Linked DNA regions of Gottschalkia purinilytica. The protein of the gene in region 2 binds, or shares a complex with, the protein of the main gene of each other region. Links are inferred from orthologs where the notes say so. Each region holds a gene or a part of one and is shown on either strand. Other genes may lie near its edges.

Evidence for each region.
Region 1: the proteins of CLPU_RS13875 (region 2) and smc are in contact, whole or in part, in a crystal structure (PDB 3ZGX), measured with the Bacillus subtilis proteins. The link is inferred for Gottschalkia purinilytica from one-to-one orthologs.

Annotation. Positions count from the first base shown.
Region 1 is NZ_LGSS01000005.1:91,056-95,502, reverse strand. What follows is about bases 234-4,341. They hold smc (chromosome segregation protein SMC), read right to left. Parts: upstream 4,016-4,341; coding sequence 434-4,015; downstream 234-433. Other genes in these bases: CLPU_RS06655 (elongator complex protein 3), read right to left, coding at 4,046-4,341; ftsY (signal recognition particle-docking protein FtsY), read right to left, coding at 234-422. Outside these bases: more of ftsY, read right to left, coding at 1-233; more of CLPU_RS06655, read right to left, coding at 4,342-4,447. UniProt on the Bacillus subtilis protein: Required for chromosome condensation and partitioning.
Region 2 is NZ_LGSS01000017.1:41,799-45,057, reverse strand. The notes cover bases 311-3,230. They hold CLPU_RS13875 (segregation and condensation protein A), read right to left. Parts: upstream 2,186-3,230; coding sequence 1,436-2,185; downstream 311-1,435. Other genes in these bases: CLPU_RS13865 (D-alanyl-D-alanine carboxypeptidase family protein), read right to left, coding at 3,124-3,230; CLPU_RS13870 (site-2 protease family protein), read right to left, coding at 2,209-2,850; scpB (SMC-Scp complex subunit ScpB), read right to left, coding at 887-1,423; CLPU_RS13885 (DUF2953 domain-containing protein), read right to left, coding at 311-798. Outside these bases: ytfJ (GerW family sporulation protein), read right to left, coding at 1-164; more of CLPU_RS13885, read right to left, coding at 157-310; more of CLPU_RS13865, read right to left, coding at 3,231-3,259. UniProt on the Bacillus subtilis protein: Participates in chromosomal partition during cell division. May act via the formation of a condensin-like complex containing Smc and ScpB that pull DNA away from mid-cell into both cell halves.

The DNA.
Region 1 (4,447 bases), on a different replicon or contig from region 2:
CCATCAACTTTTTCTGTTATTCCTTTTCTTGTTTTTTCTAGTCCACTTTTTAAACGACTAAAAAATCCTTTTTTCTCAGTTTCAATTTTTTCTTTTGCTTCTTCCTCAGTTTGTTCATTAATTTCTTCTATTTTATCAGTATCTATACTAGTTTCTTCTTTCACTGACTCTTCTTTTATTTCTTCTTCCACTATTTTTTCATATAATTTTGTTTCATCATTATTTTCTTTTATAGTTTCTTCTAAATCATTTTCTTGTGTTACTTCTTCTTTCACAGTATTATCTAACTTTTCTTCTATATCTTCATTTGTTTCTATATCAGCCTCTATTTCACTAGACTCTATTTCTTCCTTATCTATATCTATTTGTTGTAGTTCTTCTTCTTTCTTCTTTTTTCCCCAGCCAAAAATCTTTTTAAACATTTCGTAGCCTCCTAACTTGCTTCTTCACCTAGTTTTTCAGATAGTTTTACAGATACCAACTTACTTATTCCATGTTCCTCCATAGTGACTCCATATAAAGAATCTACAGACTCCATTGTTCCTTTTCTATGAGTTATAACTATAAATTGAGTTTCTTTTGAAAACTCTTTTAGATATTCAGCATATCTATAAACATTAGCATCATCCAAAGCAGCTTCTATCTCATCTAGTATACAGAATGGAGTTGGTTTAGTTTTTAATATAGCAAATAAAAGTGCTATAGCTGTTAAAGCTCTTTCTCCTCCTGATAATAGTGAAAGACTTTGAAGTTTTTTTCCTGGTGGTTGAGCTATTATTTCTATCCCACTTGTAAGAACATTTTCTTCATCTTGCAAATATATATCAGCTTTTCCACCACCAAATAGTTTTTCAAACACTTCAACAAAATGCTTTCGTATAACCTTAAAATTCTCTGTAAACTGTTCTTTCATTTTTACATCCATGTCTTTGATAACTATATTTAAAGATTCTTTTGCTTCTATTAAATCATCTCTTTGAGTTACCATAAATTCATGTCTCTCATTTACTCTTTTGTATTCTTCTATAGCATCTAGATTTATATTTCCTAGTGATTTCACTTTATTTTTCAATGTTCTTACTTCATTCTGAACTTTAGTTACATTCTCCACTTCTTCTCTATGACTTAATGCCATTTGATAAGACATTTCATATTCTTCCCACATTTTATTATTATAATTTTCTAATTGTACATTATACTTTTCATATTTTAACTCTAAAGTATTCATACTTTTTTGTAATTCATTTATTGTAGCATTCATTTCTTTTAAGTTTTCTTGTTCATTATAAAAAGACTGTACAAAGTTATTTTTATCATTTTTTATATCATTTAACTTTAAATCATAGTCTCTAAGAGTATCATTAAGATTATTTCTATCTCTTATAAGCTCTTCTAATTTGACATTCATTTCATTTATCTCTTTTATACTATTTTCTTTTTCAAGAGTTTTTACTTGTATAGAATTCTCAGATTTTTGTTTTTCTAATTCTAATCTTTGAAGAGATTCTGTTATGTTTTTAAGCTCTTGCTCAAAAGAAGCAGCTTTTATTTTTATATCAGTAATATCTTTTGAAATAGTATCTCTTTTTTTCTTTTCATCTTCAAAGTGTTTCGTATATTCATCTATGCTATTTTGAGTAATATCATTATCTTTTTTTAGATTCTCTAGATCTTCCTCTAATTTTTTCACGTCATTTATTACATTATTATTTTCTTCTGATAATTGTTTGTCTTCTGAAAGATATTTTTCTATTAATATCTCATTCTTATTCTTATTATCATAGTTCTGACTTTGTTTGTTTTCTATTCTAGCTAAATTTAAGTTAAGTTCATTTATACTATTATCTATTTTTAACAAACTATTATCTATACTTGCTATTTCAGACTCATTCATTCTTAGTTTGTCCGACATTAGTGTATATTCATTTTTTAGTTTTTCTATCTGTTCTTCTAATTCTTTTATTTGTCTTTCTCTACCTAGAATATTTGTACTTCCTGTTTTATAACTTCCTCCTGTCATGGATCCACCAGGATTCAAAACATCCCCATCAAGTGAAACTATTTTTATAGAATGATTACTTCTTTTAGATATCTTAATTCCATCGTCAATATTATTAACTATAAGAACTCTTCCTAATAGATATTCAAATATATTTTTATAATCATTATCAAATTTTATAAGCTGTGAAGCAATACCTATAGCACCATTTTCTTCGCATAAATTCTTATCATTAGCACTTAGCCCTCTACTTGATATAGATGACATTGGAAGAAATGTTATCCTACCTAAATTATATTTTTTAAGATAGTTTATTGCATTTTTAGCATCTTCTTGAGTTTCTGTAACTATATTTTGAAGAAAAGATCCTAAAGCAACTTCTATTGCTTTTTCATATTTTTTATCTACACTTATTAACTCAGCAACTACACCTCTTACACCTTTACCTAAATCATTATTTCTTTTACAAGCTATTAGAAAGTTTTTGACACTTTTATAATATCCTTCATATTCATTTTTCATTTCATTTAAAAGTCTATAATTTGAAGATTTCCCTTGAATATTTTCTCTTATTCCATTAATTTGAACTTGTAAATTTTGAAGTTCTTGTATCTTTTTATTTTTTTCATTAATTGTATTGTTTTTTGAAGTTATAAAATTTTGTATCTTATTTCTAGTTTCATTTATTTCTTTATTAGTTTCCTCAATTTCTTTATCTATATGTTTTTGTTGTATATCCATATCTTCTAATTCTTTTTTTATTTGATTCATTCTTTTTTCTATACTTTGTTTAAAGGATAGCATACTATTTATTCTACTTTTTTTATCTGACATAAGATTTAGAATTTGGATAATATCACTTTTCTTTTCATCTATATATTTTTCTTTATCACGTATATTTTTAAGTATTTCCTCTAATTCCTTATTCTTATCATTTAATTTTAAGTTGAGATTATTGACACTAGAGTCTATTTCTTTTTTATTTTCACTCACTATTTCCTTCTGACTTAATATATCATTAATTGTTTTTCCTAAAGATATAATTTCTTCTTCGTATCTTTCAACTTCTTTTTTCAGATATATTATTTTTTCTTTAAACAGTTTTATTTCTCCGTCTTGTTTTTCACTTTTACTTTGAGTATCATATTTAAGGGTTTGAATTTTTTCTATATTAAAGTCCATCTTTTTTATTTCTTCTTGACCTTGATTATATTTTATCTCTAATTTACTTCTTTTTTCTTCATTGTGACTCAGTTGATCTTCTATTAATTTTCTCTGTGCTTCTATATGCCCAAGTTCCTCTTTTAATCTATCTATTTCTCTGATAAAGAGACTTACCTCTAATTTCTTTAAAGCTTCTGATAGCTCTTTAAATTTCTCTGCTTTTTCAGACTGCTGTTTAAGTGGTCCCAACTGATTTTCTAGTTCACTTACTATATCATCTATTCTAAGTAAATTTTCTTTAGTTTTTTCTAATTTCTTTTCTGCTTCTTCTTTTCTTGTTTTATACTTTACTATTCCAGCAGCTTCTTCAAATATATTTCTTCTGTCTTCTGACTTTGAACTTAGTATTTCATCTATTCTACCTTGTCCTATTATTGAATATCCATCTTTTCCAACTCCTGTATCCATAAAAAGCTCTTTTATGTCCTTAAGTCTGCAAGAATTTTTATTTATATAATATTCACTCTCACCAGATCTAAATACTCTTCTAGTAACGCAAACTTCTGAATACTCAACTGGTAGCTTTTTATCTTTATTATCTAATACAAGTGTAACCTCAGCATATCCTAGTGGTTTTCTTTTAGATGTTCCTGAAAATATAACATCTTCCATCTTACTTCCTCTAAGGTTTTTAACACTTTGTTCTCCTAGAACCCATCTTACTGAGTCAGATATATTACTTTTTCCACTTCCATTAGGCCCTACTACCCCAGTTACTCCTCCTTCAAAATCTATCTCTATTTTTTGTGCGAATGATTTAAACCCCTGTATTTCTAGTCTTTTTAGGAACAAGTTAATACACCTCTTCCATTTCTTTTTTATTTAATTTAATTTTAACAAATCTCTTTGTTTTAGATAGTTATTTATATATTTTTTTCTATCTATTTTATAGCTTTTGTTATTAGTTTGTATATAGAAATAATCTTTTGGTATATTATCTCCTTTTATCAAAATCTTTTTTAAATTAAAAGTTTCTTTTAAAAAATCAATATTTGATGATCTTTGACCTGCTAAATTAGATATTTCCTTATTACCTATTAATATCTTAATTTCTCTAGTATGAGTATTTATGTCTTTTAACACTTCTGACATTATATGTCTATATATATTTGATTCCACAAGTTGTCTAAATGATGAATGAAAAGGTCCTGATACTATTTCTTTACCTTCAGCTACATTATCACTAGGCTGAAGTCCTATTCTAATAACTTTAATATTATAATT
Region 2 (3,259 bases):
TCTCCACCACCTGAAACAAATCCAAAGCAAACTTTAGATATAGGTATTATAACCTGACCATCAAGTGTTTCTACTGGATCACCTACAATTGTATTAACATCTACCATTTCTTTTATACTTTCCATAGTCGTTTTCATTAATCCTTCAATAGGATGTTCACTCATTTGTTACACCACCTTTTATTTTGACTTTTAGTGCTTTATATCCCCCAATAATAATATCAACTAATTTTATTTTAATTATACAGTCAAAATCTGCTTTAAAAATAGTCTTACCAAAGTCCGGAATTATATTCACATATAATTCTTCTACTTCTTTATCTCCAAAAAATATTTGGATTATAAAAACTTTTATGATATTAATAATTCCATATAAAATTGATGTTATTGCAGCATCACTAACTCCTATTTCAGTGTTCCAATTTATCCTTTTTATTCTAATTTTTTTTAATATGTATTCTACTGAATCTATATATATTTTTTTATAATCAGAAATAATCTCAAGTTTTTTTAAAATTTCTTTAAAATCTAAATAATCTTTCTGATAATCGATCTTTTTATTTGTACTTTTTTCTTCAATAGAACTTTTAAGTTTTAGTATAGGTTCATTTCTTCCCCATATTATATCTAAAAAAGGAATTTCATAATTGAATTTTATTAATCCTTTTAAGATCATAAAATTAATTTTTAAATATGAATCTTTTCCATATATATTAGATTCTATATTAATAACAACATAACTAAATATTAATAATATTAATAATATTATCAATATTACTATCAATAAAGTAAGAGTCAAGCTTATTCACCTCATATGCTAATAATAACCTCTTTAAAAAACTATTTTTCCCATTATAAAAAAAAATAACACAAATATTTGTGTTATTTTAAGAAATATTATTAATTTCTTCTTTTGGAATTTCTAGTTCTGGTAGTTCATCTAGTTTAGATAATCCAAAACATTTTAAAAAGTCGTCAGTTGTTCCATATAAAATAGGTCGTCCTGTTTTCTCAAGTCTTCCAACTTCTTTTATAAGATTTTTCTCTAGTAAAGTAGATATTGCCTTATCACACTTAACTCCTCTTATAGCTTCTACCTCAACTTTAGTTATAGGTTGTCTATATGCAATGATTGATAATGTTTCTAAAGCTGCAATAGACAAAGTTTTATTTTCTTTAGGTGTACATAATTTTTTTATCCATTCAAAATGCTCAGCTCTTGTAGCAAGTTGATATGCATTATTTACCTGAATAATTTGTAAACCCCTTCTATTGTAATTAAATTCATCTATCATCTCTTTTATGATTTCTTCAGATTCTGTTTTTGATATTTCTAATATACTTGATATTTCCTGTATCGCTAAAGGATCTCCCCAAGTAAACAATAATGCTTCTATTATAGATTTCATTTCTCTTTTATCCATAGAGTCTCACCTCTATTCTTCACAATGTTTTTTTAATTTTATTATAATCTGATCAAAGTTATTTTCTTGCTTTATAATTATAACTTTTTGTTTTATTAACTCTAACAGGGCTAAAAAAGTAACTACTATCTTTGATCTCGTTAATTTATCTTCAAATAATTCTTCAAAGTTAATTTTTTTCCTATAATTTATTATATCTAAAATATTCTCTATACTTTCTTCTATGGTTATTTCATCTCTTTGAATTTCTTTATAATCAATCTGACTATCTAAAATAATACATTTTTTTAGAATACTCTTATAAGAATCTATTAACTTGTTTAAATCTAACCCTTCTAATGTGAAATCATCATCAGTTATTAAATATTCTATTTCTTCTTTAGGCTTATAATATAGTTTGCTATGTAATTCTTCCTTATCTTTTAATTTTTCTGCAGCTTGTTTATATTTTTTATATTCTATAAGCCTTTTCACCAATTCTGCTCTAGGATCACTTTCTTCCATCTCTAGCTGTTCTCCATCTTTTTCTTTTTTAGACGGTAGAAGCATCTTAGACTTTATTTCTAATAATGTTGCAGCCATAACTAAAAACTCACTAGTAATTTCTAAATCTAGTTCTTGCATAGTTTCGATATAAGCAATATATTGATCAGTTATTTTAGCAATTGGTATATCATAAATATCTACTTTTTCTTTTTCAATAAGATGATAAAGCAAGTCCAAAGGACCTTCAAAACCTTCTAATATAACTTTATATTTCATCATTTTAACCCCTATTTAATAAGTTATAAGTTAATTATAAATTGCACTAAGTTCATTAATACATTGCTCCCAAGCACTATCCATCTGGATAAAAAAATGTTTATTCCACCAGTTATAACTAAAATTATCAATATAACATATAATCCTTTTTCATATTGATAAAATAGATTTTCATACTTATATGGTAAAAGACTTGCTAATATTTTTGAACCATCTAAAGGTGGAAAAGGTAAAAGGTTAAATACTCCCAATGCTAGATTATATATTATTATTGCATTTATGACATCCATTACTATATTATTAAATCTATATTTAATGCCAAATGCTAGTATTATAGTTGATATAACAGCAACTATAAAATTTGCTAATGGTCCAGCAAAAGAAACAATCATAGTGTCTCTTTTTCTATGCTTAAAATAAGATGAATCAATAGGTACAGGCTTAGCCCATCCAAACTTTGCTATTATCAATAACAAAAATCCTATAGGATCAAGATGAGCCATTGGATCAAGTGTAAGTCTTCCATAGCTTTTTGCAGTAGGATCCCCTAGAAGATATGCTGCATATCCATGTGCAAATTCATGAAAACTAATAGCAATTAATATCGCTGGTAAGATAGTTAGAAATTCTATAAGCCACTGTATTACACCATTACTTTGTAACATCTAATTTTCACTCCATTTTAATATATTTTGTTATTTTAATAATATAATACTTATTATATCTTAATTTGTAAGAATATTAAACAAATCAAATTTATTATTTTTTTATATTTTATTTAAAATATTTAATTATAATTTTAAAGACTAACTTTAATATTAATATAAAGTTTATATGAATTAATAAATTCATTATTTTTATATTACAATGTTTTTAGGTAAAATAAAAACTAGATATATAAATAATTTATATATCTAGCTTTATTATTATTTTAATTGCTAATATCCAGTCAACTTTCCAAAATTATCTCTTAGCATATTTACAAAAGAAGCCTTCTCAACATTGTCACTTAAAACTAAATTACTTCTTCCTACTTCTTTTCCATCTATCTTTATAATTAATTCTCCAACTTTT